Regions from separate parts of the Comamonas sp. E6 genome, predicted to be linked through region 3. Evidence: riboswitches for the same ligand, from Rfam matches in the RefSeq annotation. Region 3 holds a riboswitch; each other region holds the start of a gene.
What was found. Region 3 has a riboswitch for glycine ahead of gcvT (glycine cleavage system aminomethyltransferase GcvT). Riboswitches for the same ligand answer to the same signal wherever they lie in the genome.
Positions count from the first base shown of each region.

Region 1: linked by a shared signal. The riboswitch ahead of CSE6_RS03535 (D-amino acid dehydrogenase) and the one ahead of gcvT (glycine cleavage system aminomethyltransferase GcvT) in region 3 are both predicted to bind glycine.
Region 2: linked by a shared signal. The riboswitch ahead of CSE6_RS00995 (trimeric intracellular cation channel family protein) and the one ahead of gcvT (glycine cleavage system aminomethyltransferase GcvT) in region 3 are both predicted to bind glycine.

Region 1 is NZ_BBXH01000006.1:55,070-59,930, reverse strand. It holds gene CSE6_RS03540 (amino acid permease) at 97-1,617, opposite strand; glycine riboswitch at 2,161-2,260, shown strand; gene CSE6_RS03535 (D-amino acid dehydrogenase) at 2,432-3,700, shown strand; partial or broken gene CSE6_RS03530 (amino acid permease) at 3,801-4,861, shown strand, end outside.
Region 2 is NZ_BBXH01000004.1:12,478-17,338, forward strand. It holds gene mnmC (FAD-dependent 5-carboxymethylaminomethyl-2-thiouridine(34) oxidoreductase MnmC) at 1-1,187, opposite strand, end outside; gene CSE6_RS00995 (trimeric intracellular cation channel family protein) at 1,329-1,994, opposite strand; glycine riboswitch at 2,047-2,165, opposite strand; glycine riboswitch at 2,179-2,271, opposite strand; partial or broken gene CSE6_RS01000 (IS5 family transposase) at 2,499-3,355, opposite strand; partial or broken gene CSE6_RS01005 (transposase) at 3,367-3,540, opposite strand; gene CSE6_RS01010 (MFS transporter) at 3,846-4,861, shown strand, end outside.
Region 3 is NZ_BBXH01000008.1:163,569-168,429, reverse strand. It holds gene CSE6_RS07455 (MFS transporter) at 1-1,001, opposite strand, end outside; gene CSE6_RS07450 (2,4'-dihydroxyacetophenone dioxygenase family protein) at 1,091-1,624, opposite strand; gene CSE6_RS07445 (energy transducer TonB) at 1,817-2,350, shown strand; glycine riboswitch at 2,439-2,548, shown strand; glycine riboswitch at 2,568-2,693, shown strand; gene gcvT (glycine cleavage system aminomethyltransferase GcvT) at 2,758-3,894, shown strand; gene gcvH (glycine cleavage system protein GcvH) at 4,017-4,391, shown strand; gene CSE6_RS07430 (MolR family transcriptional regulator) at 4,439-4,861, shown strand, end outside.

The DNA.
Region 1 (4,861 bases), on a different contig from region 3:
AAGCACACACGCACCTGAAAACAGCAAGCAGCGGCATGACCTCATGCCCTGCAGCCTTCCCCCTCCCGCACAGAGAAGAGGAAGGCTCAAACCGCCTCAGGACGAAACCTTGCCCTGCTTGATGTCTTCGAGCTCGTCAAAGCGCATATCGGCATAGCTGACCCAGGTCTTGCGCTTGACCAGCCAGTAACCCAGCCAGAACAGCAGGAACAACGGAATGCCCAGATAGGTCGAGACCACGCCGCCCCAATCGATGCGATCTTCCAGGAAGGCCTGGTAGTTCTGGCCCAGCGTCACCACCAGACACAGCACAAAGGCAAAGATGGGACCGAAGGGGAAGGCGCCGGCCTTGTAGGGCAGCAGGCCCACATCGTGGCCGTGCATGACATAGCCGCGACGGAAGCGGTAGTGGCTGACGGCAATGCCCAGCCAGACGATGAACTCCGTCATGCCGGCCAGATTCAGCAGCCAGATATAGACGGCCTGCGGGCTATAGAGCGAGGAAAACAGACACAGGCTGGCGACCAGCGTGCTGCCGATCAAGGCCACCAGCGGCACGCCGTTCTGGGTCAGCCGGGAGAAGATGCGCGGCGCATTGCCCTCGGTCGCCATGTTGTAGAGCATGCGCGTGGCCGCATACATGCCGGAGTTGCCGGCCGACAGCACCGAGGTCAGGATCACCGCATTCATCACCGTGGCCGCCGACAGCAGGCCTGCGTGCTGGAACACCAGCGTGAACGGGCTCACGGCGATATCCGCCACATCGGTGCGCAGCAGCTGCGGATCGGTATAGGGAATCAGAAAGCCGATGACGACAATGGCCAGCACATAGAACAGCAGGATGCGCCAGAACACCTGACGAATCGCACGCGGTACGTTCTCGCGCGGATTCTCGGATTCGCCTGCCGCAACGCCCACCAGCTCCGTGCCCTGGAAGGAATAGGCCACGATCATGGCCACGCCCACAAAGGTCGCGAAATTACCGACGAATGGCGCATCGCCCGTGGTCCAGTTCTCGAAGCCGGGTACATGGCCGTTGCTGATGATGCCGAACAGAATCAGCACGCCGGTGATCAGAAAGGCCACCACGGCCAGCACCTTGATCAGCGCGAACCAGTACTCGGCCTCGGCAAAGCCGCGCGCGGAAAACGCGTTCAGCCCCACCATCAGCAGCAGGAACAGGCCGCTCCAGACGATGCCGGGCACATCGGGAAACCAGTAGGCCATGACCAGTTGCGAGGCCACCAGGTCCACCGCCACCACCACAGCCCAGCTGAACCAGAAGTTCCAGCCCAGCGCAAAGCCGAAGCCTCGATCCACATAGCGCGAGGCATAGGTAGAGAAAGAGCCGGCCACAGGCATGAAGGCGGCCAGCTCGCCCAGGCTGGTCATGATGTAGTACACCATGATGCCTATGAGCAGATAGGTGAGCACGGCACCACCAGGGCCGATCTGGGCGATGGCCGAGCCTGAGGCCACGAACAGGCCCGTTCCGATGGCGCCGCCAATGGCAATCATGCTCAGGTGGCGCTGCTTGAGCACCCGGTGCAAGCGGGGCTGGTTATCGTCACCATCACCAGTCGGCGCGAGCTGCTGGCTTGAGTTGGGTTGGGACATAAATGTCTTGTTGTAATGGTTTGCGCCCATCCGGACAAAACACCCAACCATCCCGCAGGCGCTGCGGCAGGCAACGCAAAAAGGCGACCATGACGATCGCGGGCAACAAGGACAAAGGAACGAAGCCATGACAGCAGAACGCCATGGCGGATAGGCCAGTTGCATCCTGAATCGGCAGCCACCCCAGTCGGGCGCTTCAATGGCAAAGCGGTGATATCGCCGGGCCAATTGACAGGCAAAGACGATATTTTGCCCAAATCCACCGCCGACCATGCCCCGCCATGCCAATGCAGGGGCTGACTCTGGGGCTGCTCGGTGGCACTTGACAGCGTCTATCGCTATGAATTTAGAAGCACACTGCGCTTTAATAAATTCATTTTCATAGACAAACAATCAATATTTCATTGAAGGATAAGCGACAAGCGCTATCAAATAGCGTGAACCCGACATGAGTAGCCATGGCTGGGCCCTGGCGCAGAAGTCTAGAAAACCCGTATATCCAGGCACCGCCGTTCTTCCTACATTTGCCCACAGGCTCTCAGCCCGGTGATGCCGAGAGAGACTGCAGCGCAAACTTGGCGCATGCAGCGCCGAAGGAGCAACCGCCCCGGAAACTCTCAGGCCAAAGGATCGGCATCGCTTTCACACACTCTGAAGAATGTCCGGACGTCATCGTCCGCCGGGCATACCGAAGGAGCAAGCGAGCAGCGCCGCAAGGCCCTGCCTCGTGAATCTCTCAGGTCCAGAACAGAGGGGGCGTCCGCTGCGCATGTTGCGCACGGGCTCCACCCTTGACGTGTCTGGAATCTGAATCATGAAGACAATCGCCGTCATCGGCGGTGGCATCACGGGCGTGACCACCGCCTACGCCCTCGCACGCCGCGGATTTGCCGTCACCCTGTTCGAGAAGCAGCGCTATGCCGCCATGGAAACCTCGTTCGCCAATGGCGGCCAGCTCTCGGCCTCGAACGCCGAGGTCTGGACCCATTGGTCCACCATCGTCAAGGGCCTCAAGTGGATGCTCAAGAGCGATGCTCCGCTGCTGCTCAATCCCAGGCCCAGCTGGCACAAGATTTCCTGGTTCTGCCAGTTTCTCGCTGCCATCCCCCATTACGAGAAAAACACCGTGGAAACCGCCAGGCTGGCGATTGCGGCACGCGAGCACCTGTTTGACTGGGCGTCCAGCGAAGGCATTGACTTCGATCTGAAGCGAAAAGGCATCTTGCATATCTACCGCGACCGAGCAGGCTTTGAACATGCGGGCAAGGTTTCCCGGTTGCTGGCCAAAGGCGGTCTGGAGCGCCGCGCCGTGACACCGCAGGAGATGCGCGCCATAGAGCCGACCCTGTCCGGAACCTTCTATGGCGGCTACTTCACCGAGAGCGACTCCACGGGCGACATCCACAAGTTCACCAGCGGCCTGGCTGCCGCCTGCGAACGACTGGGCGTGCAATGCCGCTACGGCCAGGAAATCATGTCGGTGAACAGCAACGGCAAGCAGGCCAGCGTGACCGTGCGCCAGGGCCTGGAAACCGAGACCTCGACTTTCGACGCCATGGTGGTCTGCGCAGGCACGGCAAGCCGCGCCCTGGCTGCCCAGCTCGGCGACAGCGTCAACATCTATCCGGTCAAGGGCTATTCCATCACGGTCAATCTGCCGGACGAAGCCAGCCGCGCCGCAGCCCCCGTGGTGAGTCTGCTGGACGACGAGACCAAGCTGGTCACCAGCCGCCTCGGCAACGATCGCTTCCGCGTTGCCGGTACGGCCGAATTCAACGGCTACAACAAGGACATCCGAGCCGACCGCATCCGTCCACTCATCGAATGGGTTCAGCAGTGCTTCCCGGGCGTCAGCACGCGCAGCGTCGTGCCCTGGGCGGGCCTGCGCCCCATGATGCCGGACATGCTGCCGCGCGTGGGCCCTGGCAACAAGCCCTGCGTGTTCTACAACACCGGCCACGGCCATCTGGGCTGGACCTTGTCGGCCGTCACCGCCGACATGGTCGGCGACCTCGTGCTGCAGTCCATGGGCAGCGCCAGCAGACAGCCCCGACCGGCCACGCTGAGCACCGCCAGCGCCTGACCACGACCTGAAAACCTCATCAACAAGCCAGACACGGCAGCCGCAGCGCCCCGTGAGGGGCAGCTGTTGCCGTGTGAATGGCAAAACGGAGACATACAACATGAGTCGAAATCATCCAAGCGCAGCCGGGGAGTCGCTGCAGCAGACAGGGGAGCTGGAGCGCGGCCTCAAGGACCGGCACATCCAGCTGATCGCCCTGGGCGGCGCCATTGGCGTGGGCCTGTTCCTGGGCTCGGCCAAGGCAATCCACAAGGCTGGTCCGCTGCTGCTGGTCAGCTACGCCATCGCGGGGCTGGCCATCTTCTTCATCATGCGGGCACTGGGCGAGTTGCTGGTGCACCGCCCGGTGGCCGGCTCTTTTGCCACCTATGCCGAAACCTATGTCAGCCCCTGGGCCGGATTCGTCACCGGCTGGACCTACTGGTTCACCTGGGTGGTGACGGGCATGGCGGAGCTCACTGCCATAGGCATCTACACCCATTACTGGTTTCCCGCCATTCCCGGCGCTCGCCACCCTGGCCGTGCTGCTGGGCGTGAATCTGATCGCGGTCAAGGTCTTCGGCGAGCTGGAATTCTGGTTCGCGCTGATCAAGGTCGTGACCATTGTTGCCACGCTGGTGCTGGGTGTGGCCATCATCACCACGGGCTGGGGACCGCTGGGCCAGACGGCAAGCTTCACCAACCTATGGTCGCATGGAGGCTTTGCACCCGTGGGCATGGTGGGCGTGGTCTTCACCTTGCAGATAGCCTGCTTTGCCTATACCGGCGTGGAATTGATAGGCGTGACAGCCGGTGAAGCCGAGTCGCCCGAGAAAGTGCTGCCCCGTGCCACCAACAGCATCGTCTACCGCATTCTGATCTTCTATATCGGCGCCCTGATCGTCATCATGTCGCTGGTGCCCTGGAACGAACTCAGCCCCGACATGAGCCCCTTCGTCCATGTCTTCGACAAGCTGGGCATTCCCGCCGCTGCCGGCATCATCAACTTCGTGGTCATCACCGCCGCAGCCTCTTCGTGCAACAGCGGCATCTTCAGCACGGGCCGCATGCTCTATACGCTGGCGCAATTCAAACAGGCGCCCGCCCGCCTGGGCCGGGTCAATGCGCGCCATGTGCCTGCGGCCGGCATTGTGCTGTCGGCGGCATTCATGCTGCTTGGCG
Region 2 (4,861 bases), on a different contig from region 3:
AGTTGTGCGGGGCGTACCCAGCCAGCCTGCTCATGCCAGACGGCGTGGCTGTCTGCAGGCAGCTTTGCCGCAGCCAGCTGAGCCGGCAGCGCAGGCGTACTCCAGTGCTGACCCCAGGGGAATGTCTCGCTGCCGGGTTGCAGCCATGACCTGGGCAGATGAGAGGGCTCGTTCAGGTCATGCTCCAGCACGCCGCCATGGGCCCAGTCCTGGGCTGGATGCAACTTTTGCGCTTGGCTCAGTTGCTGCAGATTTTGTAGCGTTGTGCGTACGCCGCTTCTGGACAGGTGCGACAGAACACTGTCATCGGGCGAAATATGCGGGCAAAACAAGCCGGCTGGCAGGCCTGAAGCTCCTGCCGCAGGCTCGGCCGCCGCATCCAGCACCGTCACTTCCCAGCCGCGTCTTGCCAGGCTGGCGGCAGCGGCGGCACCAGCCAGGCCAGCACCCAGCACCAGGCAGCGGCCGGCCTGGCCCACGGGCGCAGGCAGGCCGTCAGGGCGATGGCGCGGCTCCCAGGCCGGGTTGTAGGCTGCATGCAGGTTATGGCGCTTGGGCGGCACGCCAACGCGCTTCTTGACGTCAAAACCCTGAGCCTTGAGCGCTTGGCGCACATGGCCGGCCACGCACCAAGTGGCAAGCTGCGTGCCACGGCGGCAATGGCGGGCGATGTTCTTCATGGCATCTTCATCCCACATCTCGGGGTTGAGTTGAGGAGAGAAGCCATCCAGATATACGCTGTCAGCCGTCATCTGCTGCTTGCGCAGCATGGTCCTGGCATCGCCTATATGGAGCGTCAGCAGCACCTGGCCGTCATCAAAGGAAAGGCGATGCACGCCGGGCAGCAGTCCCCACCATTGCTCGGCCAGTTGTTCGCCAAGCGGGCGCAGTTCCCCATCGGCCGGTAAAAACGCGAGCAGATCCTCGCGCGAGACAGGGTAGGCCTCCACCGAGACAAAATGCAGAATGCGCGGGCGTCTGGGGTCGGCTTTCCATGCCGCCCAGGTGACCAGGAAATTCAGACCGAAGCCAAAGCCGGTTTCCAGAATGCGCCACTGCGCTGCATCGGCCCAGGCAGCTGGAAGATCGCAGCCACCGAGAAAAACCTGGCGGGCCTGGTCAAGGCCGCCCAGCTCGCTGTGATAGCGATCACCAAATCGGGTGTTGTAGGGGGTGCCATCCGGCATCCATGTGATCGGTTCAGACATGGAAAGTGAAACTACATGGGTAATGCATGGCGCAGTCTAGGTCAGAGCAGCCAAGCAAGGGCCGCCCCGCAGCGATGGCTGCGTCCCCCTCCTGCGTAGCAAGAGAGGGGGGAGTCTCTATCACTCCCAGCGCTGCTGGTACGAAAAAACCGGCAGGCGCCATTTGAAACGAATGGCGGCCAGACGGAAGGCCAGACCGCCGGCAAAACACACGATGGTGCTGATATTGGGGCTGACATCCAGATAGCGCAGGCCCAGGAACATCAGGCATACGGACAGCGACACGCTGGCATACAGCTCGCGGCGGAACACCACGGGGACCTGGTTGCAGAGCACATCGCGCAAGATGCCGCCGCTGATGCCGGTAATCATGCCGGCCATGATGATGACGATGGTTGGGTAGCCCAGCTCCAGCGCGGTATTGCAGCCGATCAGCGAAAAGGCGATCAGTCCCATGGCGTCCAGCAGCAAAAACACCTGCTTGAGCCTGTGCATATGGCGTGCAATCACGGTGGTCAGCAGACCGAAGCTGATGACCAGATACACATATTCAGGGTGCTGGGTCCAGCCGATGGGGTAGTGGCCCAGTACCATGTCGCGGATGGTGCCGCCTCCCAGGGCAGTGACAAAGGCGATGACGACGACGCCGAAGATATCCATATTGCGCCGGCCTGCGGCGAGTGCGCCGGACATGGCTTCGGCGGTAATGGCCACCAGATAGATGACCAGCATGACGGTGAAGTTGGAGGCCTGGAACGAGTCCAGCAAAGAGACGGAAGGAAGCATGAAGGCACTTGAAAATAGACCAGCCACTCACATCGGCGGGAATGTCCGGCTTGCCTCTCCCGCTGTCCTTTTACCTGAGAGTTGCGCATGAGCACCTTCGCGGTGGACATGCTTGCCCCTTCGGTGAGCCCTGCAGCTTGTGGTTGCGGGCTGCTCTCCAGTTGGCGATATCCGGGTCCTGTCAGACCCACCTGCGGTACTTATTGCCTGAGCGATTATGGGAGTTTGCGCCTTCGGCGGGAACCCTCGAAAGGCTCCGCTCTCCCGCAGGATGGGCGCGATTCTAGCTAGTTTCAGCGACTTTATTCGGGTTAATACCTGTATTGGTGTGTTTCTGCGGCTGCCAGCTCGGGGTGCGGAAGGGCGGTCTGAATCCGCCATGGCTCGCGCAAGCCCGCGTTTTCGTCCGTGAAGCCGCCCGCCATAAAAACTCATATGCGCGATATCGAAAGGGCGTTGTTGCATATATCACCCCCAGGCCAGATTTCCCAACCCCAGGTGTGGCTAGGCCACAGCCACCGTCTGCGGGCAGACCGGTTCAGTAAACCGATTGAGGATGGAGGCTCGAATGTGCAGTTCGTTAACTTGGCGCTCGAACGTGCGTGACATTGCTCGTTCAACCAGGCGTTTGATGCAGTTCATCTTGGTCTTTACCGGGCTGCGCCGGTGGTAACCGCTCCAGCGTTTCCAGATACTTCACCCCAATCGTCTGCATGCGGCGATAGCTGCGTTGCGGTGCGCAAAGCCATCGCCTTTGCGCACCTTGGCATTCTTTCTTGGGGGGAATGATGGGCGTGGCATTGCGCTGAATGACCGCCGCATGCACGGACTGCGTGTCATAAGCCCCATCGCCTGTCACTGTCAGCAGCGGCTCCTCGGCAGGAACTTGCTCCGCAACTGCGGCAACACTGCAGCGTTTGCGCATCAATACCGATGTGCAGCTTGCGCCATTGGCGGCGATGCTTTTTGCACTTCCACTCGCCTTCGCCAAGGAACTTGATGCCTGTGGAGTCAACCAGTCGGTGCAGGCCGGCTGCGCTAGAGCGGTATGCCACTTGCACATCCAGACGGCGTTGGCGGCGACACAATGTACTGAAGTCGGGAATTGGCCACAGCAATCCAGACAGCGCCAGTAGTGACTGAACAAAGCCTGTGGTCTGCCGCAAGACTAATCCAAAGAGGTTCTTGATGGTCAGGCAGAACTGAATCGCTGCATCCGAGAACTGCGGGCTGTGCCCGCGTTTGCCGCTGTCAGCGGCAAGCCAAGACATGGTCTTGTCCAGCCAGATGGTCAAGGAGCCGCGAGCCTTGAGTGCTGCGTTGTACTGCTTCCAGTTGGTGGTGTGAGCGGCAGCACTCATTAGGGCGTTGGTGTCGGAGGCCCTTCATGCTCAAGCTTTCGCGAGGTAAAGAGCAAGCTTGCCGATACACCTTCTTGGTGAGCCACGAGTGACACGCTCATCCCAGGCTCATAGGTTTGACGAACCAGGTCCGCTTTCTCGGTGGCAGACCTACGCCTGCGGCGCTGTTCCCAGGGTCTTGGTATGCCTACGCCCCATGTTTATGTGAAAGACAAGCAATGGACCATGCCCGGGGATTCATTAGGCTGTCCCACTATCTCTCGTCAGATCTTCTGCGTTGGCGAGAAAAGTCATCATTAAAACGCATAGCTTGCCGCAATGTGTGCATTGGCGTTGACAGACTCTGATAGAGATACTTTTCAGTCGAGCCTCACCACGCTGTTTTAGCAAGTTAGACAGTGGCGCTCTAACTAGAAAGCTGGTTACTGCGGCGTGACGGCTGCAGACATAACGAAGCTCCGGAGACAACCTGTTCCTGATAAGGACCTGTATGAAAGACATTCGCAAGACCATGGACGAAGGTGCCATGACCTCGTTTCAATGGCTGGCCGTAAGCATCTGCATTTTGCTCATCATGCTTGATGGCTTCGATGTGCTCGTGATGGCTTTTACTGCATCATCAGTTGCGGCTGAATGGAAGCTCAATGGCGCTCAGCTGGGCGTGTTGTTCAGTGCCGGGCTGATTGGTATGGCCATTGGCTCGCTGTTTGTCGCCCCCGTGGCCGATAGACGCGGTCGGCAGCCTGTCATTGTGCTGTGCCTCGTCGTGGTTTCGGCTGGAATGCTGATGTCAGCCATGGCCCGAAGCTATATCGAGCTGGCTGCCCTGCGGGCCATCACCGGCGTCGGCATCGGCGGCATGCTGGCAAGCGTGGGGGTCATCACTTCCGAGTTCTCGTCCCAAAAGTGGCGCAGCACTGCGATCGCGTTGCAAGCCACCGGCTATCCGATCGGTGCCACTCTGGGTGGACTCATGGCCGCTTGGCTGCTGACACATTACGGCTGGCGCTCGGTCTTTGTTTTTGGCGGCCTGACGACAGCCTTGATGTTGCCCATCGTGCTGTGGCGTCTGCCCGAATCCGTGGATTTCCTGCTGGGCCGCCGTCCGGTTCACGCGCTCGAGAAGCTCAATCGTTTGATGGTGCTCATGGGCCATGCACCGCTCGCGCAGCTGCCTGCTCCGGTGGCCGGCGATGCCGTTCAAGGCAATACGGTGGCGGCGCTGTTCAAGAATGGTTTGGCACGTCCTACCCTGATGCTGTGGGCAGGCTTTTTCCTGCTCATGTTCAGTGTCTATTTCTCGCTGAGCTGGACACCCAAATTGCTGGTGCAAGCCGGTTTGTCGGCCCAGCAGGGCGTGACGGGCGGAGTGCTGCTGAACCTGGGGGGCATTGCTGGCGGTAGCTTGTTCGGTCTGCTGGCTGTGAGGGCGAAGTTGCGCAATCTGGCGATTGGCAGCCTGTTGCTCAATGCGCTGTTTACCGCATTGTTCGGCCTTGCTTCGAC
Region 3 (4,861 bases):
GCCATGAAGAGCGTGAAGCAGCCCAGGCCGGTATAGGTCAGTAGCAGCAAGCCGCCCATCACCACCGGCGATTGCGCATACAGAAAGGCCAGAGGGCAGCAAGCCGCCACAAAGGAAAAAAAGATCAGTGCCGGACGGCGACCGATATGGTCCGAAATGGCGGGCACGGCAAAGCCCCAGATGACCCAGGCCACACCCATGCAACTCATGACAGCACTCATCGTGCCCGGCCCGAAACCCTTGGCATTGACCAGATAGGTCGGCGCAAAGGAGATGATGATCACAAACCAGGCCATGAAAACACAGCTGATCAGCACGCTCAACCAGATATTGCGTTCACGCAGCAGAGCCCAGCGCGAGCCTGTCTGCAGGGCTGCAGCGAGCTCATCTGCACGCCCGCCATCTGTGTTTTTCACATGAAGCCAGATGAGCGCGGCGGCAATCAGCCCGGGAACACAGGTCAGGTAGAACGCCGTGCGCCAGCCATAGGCCACGGCCAACGCAACAATCACCGGCGGTGCGATCACGGCGCCCAGCAAGCCCGCAGACGATCCCTGCAGCAAGCCCATGTTGAGGCCGCGACGGCTTGGCGTGGAGGCTTCGACCATCAGTGTCTGCGACAGCGGCAGCACCGGCCCTTCGGCAAGGCCCATCAGCGCTCGCAACAACAGCAGGCCGACAAAACCGCCCACCAGACCCGACAGGGCCGAGCAAAGAGAGAACATCAGCACCGAAAGAATCAGCACCGTTTTGCGTCCGCCCTTGCGGTCTGTATAGGCCCCGAAGAATGCACCAGAAGCCGCCCATGCCAATGCCAGAATGGACGACAGCATGCCCAGCTGGGCATTGTTCAGATCCAGCTCCTTGGAGACAAAGGGAAATAAAAACGACAATGCCAGCCGGTCAAAAAAAACAATCCCGAAAGTAAAAAACAGAATGATCAGCAGCTTGTTTTCATAGCTCACCCACCCGCTTTTTAGATTTTCATCTTGATTTTTCATGTCTCTCTCCATTCCGTATTTGGCGGGCTATTTCATTCTTCAGGAAATACCGCCTTTCATTGATGGATTTTCAATCCAGCTTCGGATAACTACCGAAACAGCGTGTCCACATAATCTGCACCTATGCCGATTTTTTCATAATGCTTTCGGCATAGTTCTATGTAACTGTGAACATCGAAATATCCGTCAGGCTTTCCGTCATCATCGAGCCAGATCAGCGGTCCCTTGACGATAAAGAACGCACGCATGGGCTGCTCATGTTCATAGGCCACCAGGGTATGGCCTTCTCCGGGGGTCTCGTAGACGAAATCACCGGCGCGGGCTGTCCAGTCATGTTCCAGATAGCCCCACTTCCCCGAAATCGTGTAGGCAAACACTTCGTGCGGATGGTAATGGCGGTTCACCAGACCGGCCTCCTTCGCCATCAGAATATCGCACCATTTGTTTTGTGATGGAGAAATCCAGAGGGGACGGGAGGAAACGGTTTCAGAGAATGGAACATAATAACGCTCATCCTCCGTTGGAGCGTTCTTAATATAAACCTCTGGCTGCGCATCTGGCTGAAAACATTCAGGAATCGGCTTCAGATATTTCCAGAATTCATTCGTGGCTTTTTCGGGCATTTTCTCTCCTTGAATAAACATTTTTTGACGAACGTCATAATCCTATCCATGGGGAAAATTCTGTTTAGTCCCTGCCGGACATGATGTTTGCCCCTGCAGGACAAGCTCTGGAGCAAGGCAGCCCGGCCCTGGCTGAACGACCGACTCCACCAGGTCTGCCGAAATCGACTGGGGATGACCGAGAATGCCGCCATGGATACTTCACGCCACTCACGCTGTCTTGCTGCATACGCGGCCGTCTTGGGAGCTCTGCTGCTCAGTGCCTGCGCCGGCAACCCAGCCATGGCGCCTAAGGTGGCCGACATCACTCCCCAGCCCCAGGCTGACTCCGCCTCGGCTTCCGGAGGCCAAACCGTAAATTGGCCTGCCTGGATCAATGCTGACTGCACACCCCCCGCCCAGCTCGATCGGCAACCGCAGCCACGCCGCCACACCACGCCTTTCATCAGCGCCCACTGGTTTCCGAACGGGCTGGAGACCACGGTGGTCTTCCGCCTGGAAGTCACGGCTCAGGGTCAGCTCGGCCGTGTGGCCTACCAGCCTGCCGATGCCGATCCCCGCATCGTGAAGTCCATACTGCGCTCGCTCGAACGCTGGAAGTTCAAGCCCGGCATGCGCCAGGGCCAGCCCGTGACGTCCTGCTTCGAGCAGCCCTACCAACTGGTGTTTCCGCGCCAGGAGATCGATATTCCTCGAACACCCGCCATGAACACAGAACCGCAGTGAGACCGCAAGCTCAATTCCAGCGATCTGTGCTCGAAAACCCCAGAATCCATCCGATTCGGTGGTGCAAGCCCCTTGCCCACCGCTAGAATCGCCAAGGTCAGGAGAGAGTGCCTGCAGCTTGAAGCTGCCTCGCACCGCCGAAGGCGCAGACCCCAACCCGGTGTCAAAACGCTCAGGCAAAAGGACTGACAAGCGCTGCAAGGTATGCAAACCTGCAGCGTCCCTTGCTGGAGAGAGATGCAGGCCGTCATTTCGTATGTGCGCCGGCATCCACCGAAGGAGCAAACTGCCCGATGCAATGCATGCAGTGAATCTCTCAGGTAAAGCGGACAGCAGGGCAAGCCCGCCACGCATGGCCCCGCCATGCATGGCCACTCATTTTGGTTTGACCACCGGAGCGCTTGCCTGTGACTGCTGCTGACACCTCTTCCGATCTGCGTTCCACACCGCTGTTTGCACTGCACCAGAAACTGGGTGCCCGCATGGTGCCGTTTGCCGGCTACTCAATGCCCGTGCAATACCCTCAAGGCCTGATGGCCGAGCATCTGCACACGCGCAAGGCCGCCGGCCTGTTCGATGTCTCGCACATGGGCCAGTTGCTGTTGCGCGGCCCCGATGCCGCCGCCGCGCTCGAATCGCTGATGCCCGTCGATGTCATGGACCTGGGCCTGCACAAACAGCGTTACGGCCTGCTGCTCGATGAACAAGGCGGAATTCTCGACGACCTGATGTTCGTCAACCGCGGCGATGATCTGTTCCTCATCGTCAACGGTGCCTGCAAAGAGGCCGATATCGCTCATATCCAGAACCGCATCGCCAGCCGCGGCGAGGTCGTCCCACTGCCCGAGCACGCCCTGCTGGCCCTGCAAGGCCCGCAAGCCGTCACTGCCCTCTCGCGTCTGATTCCCGGTGTGACGCAACTGGTCTTCATGACCGGCAATTACTTCGACTGGCAAGGCCATGCGCTCTACATCACGCGCAGCGGCTATACGGGCGAGGACGGCTTTGAAATCTCCCTGCCCGGCGAAGCTGCCGAAGCCTTTGCCGAAGCTCTGCTGGCACAGCCCGAGGTAGCCCCCATCGGTCTGGGCGCGCGCAACTCGCTGCGCCTAGAAGCCGGACTTTGCCTGTACGGCAACGACATAGACACCAGCACCACCCCGGTGGAAGCTGCGCTGAACTGGGCCATGCAGAAAGTACGCCGCACCGGCGGCGAGCGCGAAGGCGGTTTTCCTGGTGCGGCCATCGTGCTGGAGCAATTGCAGAACCCTCAGTCTCTGCGCCGCAAGCGCGTGGGCCTGATTGCGCTGGAACGCATTCCCGTGCGCGAGCCCGCCGTGCTGGAGAACATGGACGGACAGCATATCGGCCACATCACCAGCGGCCTGCTCAGCCCCACGCTCAACCAGCCCGTGGCGCTGGCCTATGTCGAGCCCGACTACGCCGCCATCGATACGGAAATCTTCGCCATGGTGCGCGGCAAGCCCGTGCCCATGAAGGTGGTCGCCACGCCCTTCGTTCCCACCCGCTACTACCGCGGCTAGGTCTGCCGCCGCGCATGAGACGGGCCAGTTTGCCAAACAGCGGCCAGAACACCGCTAAAGTGCGAGCTGGACCTTTCTCAAACAACACCCGATTCCCCTGAATCCCCCATCTGGAGCTTTCCATGAGCATCAAGTATTCCAAAGAACACGAATGGATCAACGCCGCTGACACCAATGCCGCCATCGTCGGCATCACCGTACACGCACAGGATGCGCTGGGCGATGTGGTGTTTGTGGACCTGCCTGCCGTGGGCTCCACCTTCAAGGCCGGCGATGTGGCTGGCGTGGTCGAATCCGTCAAGGCCGCTGCCGATGTCTACATGCCCGTGACCGGCGAGATCGTCGAAGTCAACGAAGCCCTGCGCGATGACCCGTCGCTCGCCAACAGCGACCCACTGGCCGCAGGCTGGTTTTTCAAGGTCAAGATGAGCAATGTGGGCGAGCTCGAAGCTCTGATGGAAGAGACCGCCTACAACGACTTCGCCAAGGACAACTAAGCGTATCAACGGCCCTCGCATTGCGAAGGCCGTTTTTGCATGCAGCCATGAGCACCATTCTGTATTTTGACGATCCGGACGTCGGTCTCGCCCGCGAGACCAGCCACCCGACCTTTGCGCGCATCGCAGCCCAGGACTTCTATTACGACGGCGGTGACGACTTCAGCCCCTTCGGCAGCGATGACGGCAGCGACACACTGGCCGCTCTTCAAGAGTGGTACCAGGAGCAAACAGGCGGCAACGCCAAGGCCCTGCGCTTTCTGCACCAACAACTGAGCGACTGGGATCTGCCCGTGCCCAAGGACATGCTGGCTCATGACGATGCGGCCAAGGCCCGATGGCTGGCCAGCGACGACATGAACCAGAGCTATCTGCGCTCGGTCTGCCGCGCACACGTGGCCACCGCCTTTGGTCAGCTCAAGATCACAGGCAGCATCGATGCCGATCTGCACAAGCAGGCCCTGCTTGCC